One region of the Neobacillus sp. SAB-20_R2A genome, then DNA from elsewhere that is predicted to be linked to it. Evidence: a T-box and tRNA genes for the amino acid it is inferred to sense, from the RefSeq annotation. Region 1 holds a T-box; the other holds one or more tRNA genes.

Region 1 (6,574 bases):
TAAAAAAACGGTAAAAGACACCCATTGAATGAGAAAAATAGGCACATTGTTGATTATAATTGGCATACTGGCCACAATTGCCATAAGAGCTAAAAAAGCAATAAGTTCATGCCAATTCCCGGACAGGTGCGGGGGAAAAGTTTGATAGGTAAACCACATTCCAGCTGGTACTAACATAATCCAGATCAGATAAATTGCTGTTTGGACATGCGGTTTAACCCCCATCTTCCTTCCCCTCCTCACCCAATTATTATTAATTCAAGATAATTTTATTTTACCAAAAAATAGCCATTCTGTCACAGAGAAATCGTCATATTTTTCAAATATTGACAAATAATTGGCTTTGCTTCTGAGATAAAATAAAGAGAGCCCGTGATGACAAGCATGTCATTGTCATTGGGAGGCAGGTGAGAAATTTCTTCTTTTATAAAAGGCAGCCAATCTTCGACTGCGAATTTATTTGCAGATTGGCTGAGTTTCAGCAAGTCTTCAGCATTAGCCGCTCTTGGAAAATCAAAGCTTACAAAAGAAATCTGAGCCGCAATTTCGTCAAGCTTGGCTATCATTTTGTCTAGCTTCTTATCTTTTAATGCCGCAAATATAATATGGATATTGCGATTGGCATAACGGGTCGACAATTCATGAACCAATGCTGTGATTCCCTCATCATTATGTGCACCATCGATGATGACTAGAGGGTTTTCAGATAAAACCTCAAAGCGGCCCGGCCAATAGGCCTTTTTCAAACCCTTCCTGATAGCCTGTTCAGTTACTGAAATGCTGGCATGTTGGTTTAAATATAGAACTGCGCTGACTGCAAGTGCTGCATTTTCGGTTTGGTGCTGGCCAATCATGCTGATTTCAAGCTTTTCTAATGTATCCCCCGTTGTTTGTAAAGTAAATATTTCACCTTTTAAGATTGATTCATGAGCATCAATCGAAAATTCTTGATTTAAGCGAAATATTGGTGCCTCTTTTTTCTCTGCCTGTTCCTCAATTACCTTAAGTGCTCCAGGGTGTTTGACCGCTGTAAAAATCGGCGTCCTTTCCTTGATGATTCCCGCCTTCTCAAACGCAATTTCCTCATGGGTGTTGCCAAGGATGTTGGTATGATCAAGACCAATGTTTGTAATAAGTGAAGCCAATGGCTGCACAATATTCGTGGAATCAAATCGTCCCCCAAGCCCGACCTCATAAAGGACGATATCGATTTCAGGATTATTAGCAAAATAATAGAACGACATGGCCGTAATAACTTCAAATTCTGTCGGTCCGCCAAGGTCTGTTTCCTCTAATTCATTTGCTAAAGGAAGAATGACATTTGTTAATTCAAGGATTTCTTGATCTGTGATAGGCTTACCGTTAACACTAATTCGCTCGTTGAATGTTTCAATATAGGGAGATGTAAATGTACCGACTATATACCCTGCTTCCTGTAGCATGGAACGCAAATATGTAACCGTTGACCCTTTTCCATTTGTCCCGCCTATATGGACAGTTTTGATTTTTGTTTCCGGGTGGCCGAGCTTGTCCATCATCCACTCCATCCGTTTTAACCCTGGTTTAATGCCGAGCCTGAGCCTTGCATGAATCCAATCAAGGGCTTCTTTATAAGTAGTAAACATGTCTTACACCCCTTTTGTTAAAAAAATAAGCCAAGACGAATCCAAAGTGGATTCGCCTTCAGCTTCATTAACCTCTTAACTCTTTAATACGAGCTTCTACAATATTTCGTTTTTCTAGGTAGTCTTGTTCTTTGGCACGTTCTTCGGCTACAACACTTTCAGGTGCTTTTTTCATAAAGCCTTCATTGCTTAATTTCTTTTGAACACGCTCTACCTCTTTATTTAATTTATCCAATTCCTTCTCAAGGCGGGTAATTTCTTCATCAATATTGATCAGACCTTGGAGCGGAAGGATAATCTCGACACCCGTAATAACCGCGGTCATTGCTTTTTCAGGGGTTTCGATGTTCTGCCCCATTTGCAGTTCTTCTGGGTTACAGAACTTTTCGATGTAGCTGCGGTTCTTCTCAAGAGCCGATAATATTTTTTCATCCTTAGCTTTCACCAACATGTTGATTTTCTTACTCATAGGTGTGTTAACTTCAGCACGAATATTACGTACAGAGCGGATCATTTCCATCAGAAGCTTCATTTCCTGTGCAGCTTCTTCATCTGTATACTCCGATTTTACCTCCGGCCATTTGGCTTCCGTAATCGATTCACCGGAATGAGGTAGGTTCTGCCAAATTTCCTCGGTGATAAATGGCATGAACGGATGCAATAATCTCATTGTTTGGTCTAAAACATAGGCAAGAATGGAACGGGTTGTTTTCTTAGCCGCCTCATCTTCACCGTATAAAGGAAGCTTCGCCATTTCAATATACCAATCACAGAAGTCATCCCAGATAAAGTTATAAAGGGCACGGCCAACTTCACCGAATTCATACCGCTCTGACAGCTTTGTCACATGTTCGATTGTTTCATTTAAGCGTGTTAGAATCCATTTGTCGGCAACAGATTTTTCCCCGCTGAAATCAATTTCATCATAGCTGAGACCGTTCATATTCATTAAAGCAAAACGGGAAGCATTCCAAATTTTATTGGCAAAGTTCCAGGTTGCTTCAACCTTTTCTGTGCTATAACGCAAATCTTGGCCTGGTGATGAACCAGTGGATAGGAAGTATCTTAGGGCGTCTGCACCGTATTTGTCGATAACCTCCATTGGGTCAACACCGTTTCCAAGCGATTTACTCATTTTACGGCCTTGCTCGTCACGAACAAGTCCATGGATGAGAACATCTTTAAATGGACGCTCACCGGTGAACTCTAAGCTTTGGAATATCATTCTCGATACCCAGAAGAAGATGATATCGTAGCCTGTTACAAGAACATCCGTTGAGAAGTACCGCTTGAAATCAGCCGCTTCTTTGTCTGGCCAGCCCATAGTCGAGAATGGCCATAACGCTGAACTGAACCAAGTATCTAATACGTCTTTGTCCTGTTCCCAGTTTTCGCTGTCAGCTGGCGCTTCATGACCGACAAATACTTCACCTGTTTCTTTGTGATACCAAGCAGGAATGCGATGTCCCCACCATAACTGACGGGAAATACACCAGTCGCGGATGTTTTCCATCCAGTGCAGGTATGTTTTTTCGAAACGGTCTGGAACAAAGTGTACTTTTTCTTCCTTGCTTTGAAGTGCAATTGCTTGATCTGCCAACGGCTGCATTTTAACAAACCATTGTGTAGAAAGATAAGGCTCTACTACTGCCCCGCTGCGCTCAGAATGGCCAACGGAATGCAGGTGATCTTCAATTTTAAACAGAACGCCTTGTTCTTGAAGGTCTTTAACAATTTGCTTGCGGCATTCGAAACGGTCAAGACCTTGGTATTTACCGGCCTTTTCGTTCATAGACCCGTCTTCGTTCATGACTAATATACGCTCGAGATTGTGACGGTTGCCTAGTTCAAAGTCGTTCGGATCATGGGCAGGAGTAATTTTAACAGCCCCAGAACCGAATTCCATATCAACATAATCATCGCCCACAATCGGAATTTCCCGGCCAACGATTGGCAGGATAACCGTTTTGCCAATCAAGTGCTTGTAACGGTCATCTTCCGGATGAACAGCAACCGCTGTATCCCCTAGCATCGTTTCCGGACGAGTTGTTGCTACTTCAATGTAGCCGGAACCGTCAGCTAACGGATACTTCATATGATAAAAGGCACCTTGAATATCCTTATAAATAACCTCAATATCAGAAAGGGCCGTTTTTGTGGATGGGTCCCAGTTAATGATATATTCGCCGCGGTAGATTAAGCCTTTGTTGTAAAGAGTAACGAATACTTCGCGAACCGCTTTAGAAAGTCCCTCATCGAGAGTGAAACGCTCGCGGGAATAGTCAAGTCCTAAACCTAACTTTGCCCATTGCTCACGGATATGGGAAGCATACTCTTCCTTCCACTTCCATGTTTCCTCAACGAATTTTTCCCTGCCAAGGTCATAACGGCTTTTGCCTTCGCTTTTAAGCTTTTGTTCAACCTTTGCCTGGGTCGCGATTCCAGCATGGTCCATACCCGGAAGCCAAAGAACATCATAGCCCTGCATCCGCTTCATGCGTGTGATGATATCTTGAAGAGTTGTATCCCATGCATGCCCTAAATGGAGTTTTCCAGTAACGTTAGGCGGTGGGATAACGACTGTATATGGCTGTTTTCCCTCATCATCTTTTGCTTCGAAAAATTTCCCCTGCAGCCACCAATCATAACGACCTTTTTCGATGGTTTGCGGGTCGTATTTGGTCGGCATCGTAATTTCTTTTGTTTCCATCTGAATTTTCCTCCTTTGTCTTTCTAGAAACAACAAAAAACCCCATTCGTCATAAAAGGACGAATGGAGTTGCTTCGCGGTACCACCTTTTTTCCAATCATAGTGATGATTGGCACTTCATCGGATAACGGATTTCATCCGTCTTCTACTACTGGAGCCTTTTGACCTGTTCACAGAAGAAGCTCTTGGGCGACTTTCCGATGCTCCGCTTAGGAAACCTTTCAGCTAATGGTTCCCCTCTCTAAAAGCTGGCTTTCACCGTACTCTTCCCTGTCAAAGCTTTATTTTTCAATTATATATAATACTACCCAAAAAACAGGGCCTTCGTCAATCAGGATATCCTTGTTTTTTGTATTTTATACTATATGTTAAAAGGCACAGGCTTGCTCATAATTTTGAATTAGAATTATTTTTTAATTGATGTTAAATAGGCGCTTTATAAGTTACATTATTTTTCAATTTCTAATTCGGTGATTTTTGGAAAGGTTTTGGGGCATTCACACAAATTTTCGAATATACATATGATAAGGGTAAATTGGGAAAGGGGGGGTTTGGGGTGAAGAATTTCCATAAGTATAAACACCGTCCCTGGTTTAGAACGTTTCGGAGATTGTCCGGACAGCTGGTGGTCCCATTTATTATCTTTCAGTTTATACGAACTATTTTTCTGCCAACTATTTTTGATGTCTTGTTATTATCCCTTTTTATCGTCATTGCCATTTCCATTTATTTTGAAATTATTTAAGGAGCCCTATGTGCAGATGAATCCTGCTATTGGGCTCCTTCTTTTGCCTGCTGGGCTGCCTCTTGGGCTGCTTTTTGTTGGTTCTCGATTTCCGTCATCCGCATCACAATATATTCGGTATTTTTTAAATGCCAATAGCGATGCTGCAGCTGGCGGACATATTTTAACTCATTTTTCGGACGAGGCTTCCGATAATACTTTTCTGCCATTTGGATGATGGGTATTGGGTAGGCCAAGTAGCTGTTGAATAATAATTTTTCCTCCGGCTTAAACGGAAAATATTTAAAATAATGATACACCAAACCGATCACGTCATCGTTTCGTTTCGGACTTGTGTTTAAAGTCCTTGATACATATGGGAGCAGGTCATGGATTGGTGAGCCGTAACGGGCATTTTCAAAATTAATAAAAAAGCCGTATCCCCGTTCATCATAAAGAAAATGATCGGATGAAAGCTTCCCATGGACAACCACCATTCGGGCTTTCTCATTTTCCTTTGTGCTCTCATACCATTCTTCAAATTTTGATTTTGAAAACCGGAGCGCCTGGCTGATTTCATTGTAGTATAGGCAAAACAGCAGTTCGAATGGTGACATATAGGTTTTCTTTTCGCAAAAATCAATGTAGCCATCAAGAAATTCTTGATTTTTATCAAGCAGCTGCAAGGTTTTTTCGTAATGCTCTGCCCGCTCCTCCTTGTTTACTTCGATTTCCTTTGCGGAAAGGGTATGAAGCCGGGCCAATTCGCGAAAAAGCTGCTGGCTTTTGTACTGGTGGTCTTCTCTTTGGTCGTTCGCCATCCAAGGCATAAGATAGTAAAGATTATTATCATGCAATACCGCATATCTGCCGTCCATTGTAGGATATATAGGAACAATCCGGTTAAAGCCTTTTTGATAGAGATAATGGACATGCCGAATGAAATCAGTCCCTAAGGCTGGGGGGATTTTTTTCAGGGCAAAGGTACCTTTGTTAGAATAAATTTTTTGAATGCCGCCAAAATCCTCTACAAAATACGGCTCTACCTGGTAGTTCTCCAAAATCGGCGTAAGGGTCTCCAGCCTATTCGAGTCATTCATGAGAATTCACTCTCTTTCATTTAGAAAAGCAAAAGGGCATAAAAAGAAAGCAGAGCAGGCCCCGTTCGAACCCGCTCACCTTCTAAGGTCTGGTTATTTTTTGGCAAAGGCTGCCGGAACATATAATACTTGACCTTCATAAACATCCTGGTTCAATTCCAGATTGTTAACACGAAGGAGATTTTGAACAGAAACATCATAACGTTTAGATAAACTTTCTACCGTATCCCCTCTTTGAACAATACAAACCTTTAACCTTGTTTGCGAAGAACCTTCGTCCTTTCGGGCAAAGAATTCTGTCAGGGTCATCGATTTCTTCTTGGCACCAAACAGCTTCTTCTTTTGCTTTGGCTCCTCTTCAGATGACGATGAAGATGACGAGCTTTCCTCTTCATATTCCACGACTACTGCTGGG
Region 2 (6,574 bases), 3.0 Mb from region 1:
CTTGGTTAAAGACCATCAAACAATAAAACATTAGCAGCTCCTCTGTTCCGTGTGTCCCAAAGGCAGCTGACCCCGATAGCCGTCCAGCTGCCAATCTATAAATAAATGCTAAATCTTCAACGTTTCTCCCATTTAATTTTCGTATGCCGGTTTCGTTTTTTGCCTCGAACGAACGGTCCAGTGAAAATTGGAGTTCTTCATATTCTTTAAAACCAAACTTTGGATAAAAATCTAGCACAGATTGATTAGCAAATAAATACATTAAATCTATATCCTTGTAATCTTCCAAAACCTGATCCATCAGTTTTTTGGACAAACCTTGATTTCGATAATCGGGATGCGTCATGACCGTACCGATTTGGACAGACTGTTTTTTTTCGTTATCAATGATTAAATCCACAAGATTTACTGATACATTTGCTACGACTCTACCATATTCAATATACGAATATGGTATATATTTTTCTGTCCAGAAGCCGTGCTGATACCACACTTCGAAGTCAATGCCAAAGATGGAGGAAGCTAATTCATTAAAACTTTTTCTTAAGAGTTCGTTTTCTTGATAGCCCTTTGCGAATACCAATTCTTTCATACGGACACCATCCTTTCTGGAAACCAAACCATATTATACCATTCCATATAATAGATGAATCCATAAAAATATTAAAGGATTTTCGAAAATGATATAGAAGAGGTAAATGTTGGTTTATTTTTCATCCAAAAAGTCTATTTAGGAGGAACGAAAAATGCGAAACGAAGATATGCTGCTTATCCCCGGCCCGACACCTGTCGTTGATTCCATTTATGATGCGCTGGCACAGGAAACCCGGGGTCATACTGACCCAAGATTTGTGAAAATATTTAAGAGTGCTATTGAAAAAACAAGAGAGATGTTTAAAACAGACGGGGAAGTGTTTGTTGTTTCCGGGTCCGGAACCCTTGCGATGGAAATGGCCCTTGTAAATACAGTGGCTGCAGGAGAGAAAATACTTGTCATCAGTCAAGGCTACTTTGGGGACCGCTTTATCCATTTAGGAAAAGCATTTGGAATTGAGGTTGACGTCATTCAGTCAGAATGGGGCAGTCAGGTTCAGACAAAGGAAGTAGAGGAAAAATTAACTGCTGGGAATTACAAAGCCGTTACCATTACCCATGCCGATACTTCAACAGGTGTCGCCGCAAACTTGGATGCACTTGTGCCTCTTATAAAAAAACACGGGGCATTAGTTATTCTCGATGGTGTCTGCGCCACTGCGGCGATGGAAGAAGATATGAGCAAGGCATACGGCCATCCGGATTATAAAATCGATGTTGTGTTAACAGGATCGCAGAAAGCAATCGGTGTACCCCCAGGACTGGCAGTTGTCGCCTTTAACCAATCGGCATTGGCCGCACGTGAAAAAATCGAGCGTGTACCAGCCTACTATTGTGACATCCATAATTGGATCCCAATTATGAATGATCCTGGCAAATACTTTGCAACACCGCCGGTAAACCTCATTTACGCCTATGACGAGGGAATGAAATTGGTGCTTGCCGAAGGGATGGAAAATCGCTATAAACGTCACAAAGCTTACGGACGAGCAGTCCGGTCCGCTCTCGCCGAATATGGGATGAAGGCAATAGCCGATGAGGATGTCGCTGCCGCTACTCTTAGCTGTATTCTGTACCCAGAAGGCTTGAACGATGCCGCCTTCCGCGCTGCCCTTGCCGAAAAAGGTGTCATTGTCGCCGGTGCGCTTGCGCATTTAGCAGGAAAGGCGTTCCGAATCGGCCATATGGGCAACACCACAAATGAAATGCTTGAAAAAGCAGTTGTTTTAATCGGGGAAACGATGAAGGAAATGGGCTTTCCAGTAAATCCGGAAAAGGCAGCTGTAGTTTTCCAGCAGTGCCTAACGCCATTGAAAATGTAATGCAGAAAGACCTGTCCCAAAGTAAGGGCAGGTCTTTTTAGCTTAGCTTATTTCCGCTTAATGATATAGCTTTTAAAGGCATTTAAGAAGTTGGATTTATTCTAATATAAATTAAGGCACAATATTCCCTGCTGCTTTATAAATTTGATACCATTCTTCTCTAGTTAATTTGATTTCAGATCCCATGCAGGCATCGTGCATTCGACCTGGATTGGTTGTTCCGAGTACGACCTGGATGTTGGCCGGATGGCGGGTAATCCAAGCAACCGCAATCGCAGTGTTGGTGACACCGTATTTTTCAGCAATTCCGTCAATAGTTTTGTTCAATTCAGGAAAACGTTCCAAATCCCCAAGGAATGAACCTTCAAAAAAGCCGTGCTGAAATGGAGACCATGCTTGAATGGTTAAATCGTTCAAACGGCAGTATTCTAAAATGCTGCTATCACGATTAATAGCCTGATCAATTTTCATATTTAAGGAAATTCCCGAGTCAATCATCGGAGTATGGGCGATGCTAAACTGAAGCTGGTTGATCACCAGTTTAAATGGTATGTATTTTTGCAGCAGTTCAATTTGGGACGGATTGTGGTTCGACACACCAAAATATTTTACCTTTCCGCTTGTATGAAGCTGTTGAAAAGCTTCAGCAACTTCCTCAGGCTCCATTAGCGGGTCAGGGCGGTGCAGAAGGAGAATATCAAGATAGTCCGTTTTTAAACGTGTTAAGATACCTTCAACAGAATTCAGGATATGATCCTTTGAAAAATCAAAAAAGCCTTCCGGCAAACGGATCCCGCATTTGCTCTGCAAAATCATGTTTTCACGAATTTGCGAATTTATTTGAATGGCGTCAGAAAATATTTCTTCGCATTTACCTCTTCCGTAAATATCGGCATGGTCAAAGAAATTGATCCCTTCTTCCAAAGCCGTACGGATTAACTTTTCTGCCTCTGGCACCGATAACGAGGTTAACCGCATATTGCCCATAATCAGGTTAGAAGCTTTTAAATCGGTATTGGCAATGTTTATATATTTCACTCTTAATTCCTTCTTTCTTTGTCATTTCCTTATTACATATTAAAAAAGCCATTGTAAAAATACAATGGCTTTAATGAAGCATTCATACTATTTCTTTAACCGAGAAATCATATTCATAACATATACGGTATAATTGTTCAATTTCCCACTGTGTGGGGACTTTTGGGTTATTGGCTGGACTGCCGCTATCTAATGCATCCTTGGCCATTTTACTGATGGCGCCGGTAAATTTATGTCTGTCGATTCCCCACTCCATTAAATTCGGTATTTTTAAAGCAGAACATAGCTGCTTGACCGATTCTACTGCAAATTTCGCCCTTTCTTCTTTTGAACGATTGGAATGGTTGGGGGCAAAGATATCCCCTAAATCGGATAGCCTGTCAATGCAGGAATCCTTACTAAATTCAAGTACAGCCGGAAGCAGCATGGCATTGGAATACCCATGTGGAACATGAAACAGCGCCCCAATCGGCCTCGACATTCCATGTACCAGACATACAGACGCATTGGAAAACGCCATTCCTGCCTGAAGGGCGCCAAGCGACATGGCTTCCCTTGCTTCAAGGTTTTCTCCATTCGTATAAGCTTGATAAAGATTTTGGACAATGAGTTTCATGGCTGATAATGCCAGCGAATCTGTCATAGGATGCCCTTTTTTGGAAAGATATGCTTCAATGGCATGGCTTAATGCATCCACGCCTGTTGCGGCAGTTACATGCTGCGGTGAGGAAATGGTTAAGAGCGGGTCGACTATAGCTATTGAAGGCATGAACGCCGGTTGTTTGACCATGATTTTTACATTCGTGGAAGGGTCGGTAATGACCGTGACATCAGTTGCTTCTGAACCCGTTCCGGCTGTGGTAGGAATCGCGATATGCGGGATTGGCATCGCTTCAGCAATCTTTCTGCCGCCTGCATAGTCACCAATATCCCCTCCGTTTGTTACTAATACAGCAACTGCTTTGGCGGTATCGATACAACTACCGCCGCCAATGGATATAAGTAAATTACACTTTTCCAAACTGAACTGCTCAAGTGCTTCAGAAACATAGTTGACTGTCGGTTCAGAGTCTACGCCTAGAAATACACGGCTTTGAACACCATGAGCTGCTAATAACTGTTTGCATTTTTCAACAACCCCAAGGTGATTCATGACTTTGTCTGAAATAATTAACGCTCTATCCCCTAATCCTGCGGTTTCCACTCCTACTCGGTTAAATGCCTGTTTTCCATAAACGATACTTTGCGGAGTCCTAAAATAAGCAATATCCCTCATCAAAAAAATCCCCCTTCCTATGTAAACGATTACATAATAACAAAAGGAGAAAAAGAATTGTGTTGAAACTTGTTATATTCATTCAATTTTTTTAAAACCTTTTGAGCCTAAGCACCAATAAAAAATTATTGAACCATACCTAATTGTCTGTCATATTCCATGATAATCCGGGACAAACTGATTAGTACGATATATGTTTACTTTAAAAATGAGCATTTAGTCCTAAAGGTAAATCCTTGGAAGGGGAAGTTGGCTTGTCAAATCCAATTGAAAAGTTATTTTGGAGCATTGCCCTTCCGGGGTTTGGGCAATTATTAAATAAAAAATATCTTAAAGGTTTCTTGTTTGTTTTTTTAGAAATTCTGGTGAATACACAAGCAAATTTCAATACCATCATCATGCTAAGCTTTCATGGAGAGATTGAAAAGGCAATTGCTTTAACTGATTATCAGTGGCTTATGTTTTATCCTTGCTTATATTTCTTTGCGATGTGGGATGCGTTTAAGGATGGAGGCGGAGGCAGTGAAAGATATTCCTTCCTTCCGTTCGTATTTGCCGCTTATTTTGTCACGGTCGGCTGTATTTATTCCCCGAAATTAAAAATCTTTGGTGTCTTGTTTGGACCAGTCTGGCTGCCAATGTTGTTTGTCATACCCGGGGTTGTGGCAGGGTTTATTATAAAAGCAATAATAAAAAAATTCACTGAACAAAAAAAGCAAGCTTTAGATTAAAGTTTGCTTTTTTAAGCTAATAAGAATGTATAAACTTTCTGTCGAAAGCTTTATACTTTCTTAACGCATAAGTTCAACTACGCCTCTGTCTTCGCCCTTAGGGGCTTGCCAATCGGCGAGTTTTCTTTATATTTATTTTCACCATCATTTCCAAGACAAATAAAAATCCTAACATCTGTAGATGTTAGGATTAATGATGACCTGTGAGGGGTTCGAACCCCCGACCTCAACCCTGTCAAGGTTGCGCTCTCCCAGCTGAGCTAACAGATCAATATTTAAGCTACAAATATTATTATAGTAAAAAAAACAAAAAAGTCAATAACAATTTTTCATTAAATACCCCTTTAAAAAATAAGAACACACATTCCTCTTTTTATTGATTAAAGAACTAATGTTCGGTTATAATAATTTATAGAAAGGAGGAGATCTAAAATGGATGGCCTGTTTATTCGTTCCATCGAAGAAAATATTCCTTTGGAGATGATTTATCTTGCCGAAAACCAAGAAATTACCCAGCGAAGATTAATAATTAAAGAGGTAACTGACGAATACATTCTCGCCTACTGCCTGCTGCGGAAACAAATCCGTACCTTTAAACGGGACAATATTCTTTCCATCATGCCTGACCAGCATCATAAAAGCCGTTACCTGCATTAATCCTCAACCTAACCCCCTTATCCTTACACACATTTCTGCATTTCCACTTTCATTATGGTAAAATTCTTTTTGTAAAACAGTTGAACTCGGGGGGATTTTTCAAAATGGATTATCCAAGAGGTACCATTACAGAACAAACATTTTACAGCAATGAACTTGGAGAAGAAATGCAGCTGCTCATTTACCTTCCAGCCAATTTCTCACCGCTATATAAATACTCGCTGCTGATTGCTCAGGATGGCCGTGATTATTTTCAGCTTGGCCGAATTGGTCGAGTGGCAGACGAGTATCTTTCTATAAAAGAAATGGAAAATTTAATTATTGTTGGGGTACCCTATAAGAATGTAAAGGACCGCCGCAGAAAATATCATCCTGCAGGAGACCAAAACCGGCAATACATACGCTTCCTTGCTCATGAATTAGTCCCCTTTTTGGACAGTGAATACCCAACGTACCAAGTTGGGACAACCAGAGCACTTATAGGGGACTCGCTTGGTGCAGCGGTTTCCCTAATGACCGCATTGCAATACCCGCATACATTTGGGAAAGTGCTGCTTCAATCTCCCTATGTGGACGAGATTGTGTTAGAAGCTGCCACGCATTATACAGAGCCGTTATCACTGGAAATTTATCATGTCATAGGAAAACTCGAAACCGAAGTGAAAACAACAGATGGAAAAACCAGCGATTTTCTGACACCCAATCGGGAGCTTTCAAAAGTCCTTTCCAAAAAGCCTTTTAGTTATTTTTATGAAGAATTTAATGGAAATCACACTTGGACCTATTGGCAGCCAGACTTACGACGGGCACTTAAAATGATGTTCTCGTAAGCCATTTGAATTATTTATTATATTTAGAAAATTTGTTATAATAATAAATACCCATTTTTACTCGCTATTTTCCTTGTCATTCCTTGACTTATGATAAAACCTACTACTTAAAACGGAGGGACCGCC

What was found. A T-box is a leader RNA that pairs with one kind of tRNA and senses whether it is charged. The one in region 1 lies ahead of V5M37_RS22580 (valine--tRNA ligase), so its partner is inferred to be a tRNA-Val.
Region 2: it has a tRNA-Val gene. The T-box ahead of V5M37_RS22580 (valine--tRNA ligase) is inferred to sense a tRNA for this amino acid. The anticodon was not compared.

The regions. Positions count from the first base shown of each region.
Region 1 is NZ_CP145895.1:4,588,463-4,595,036, forward strand. Features, by position in the region: gene V5M37_RS22570 (sensor domain-containing diguanylate cyclase) at 1-225, opposite strand, end outside; gene V5M37_RS22575 (bifunctional folylpolyglutamate synthase/dihydrofolate synthase) at 297-1,625, opposite strand; gene V5M37_RS22580 (valine--tRNA ligase) at 1,693-4,335, opposite strand; T-box leader at 4,388-4,621, opposite strand; gene V5M37_RS22585 (hypothetical protein) at 4,892-5,080, shown strand; gene ysxE (spore coat protein YsxE) at 5,107-6,159, opposite strand; gene spoVID (stage VI sporulation protein D) at 6,253-6,574, opposite strand, start outside.
Region 2 is NZ_CP145895.1:1,627,502-1,634,075, reverse strand. Features, by position in the region: gene V5M37_RS08135 (GNAT family N-acetyltransferase) at 1-592, opposite strand, end outside; gene V5M37_RS08130 (pyridoxal-phosphate-dependent aminotransferase family protein) at 747-1,916, shown strand; gene V5M37_RS08125 (aldo/keto reductase) at 2,028-2,954, opposite strand; gene V5M37_RS08120 (iron-containing alcohol dehydrogenase) at 3,037-4,230, opposite strand; gene V5M37_RS08115 (hypothetical protein) at 4,485-4,961, shown strand; tRNA gene V5M37_RS08110 (tRNA-Val) at 5,159-5,231, opposite strand; gene V5M37_RS08105 (hypothetical protein) at 5,394-5,618, shown strand; gene V5M37_RS08100 (alpha/beta hydrolase) at 5,723-6,448, shown strand.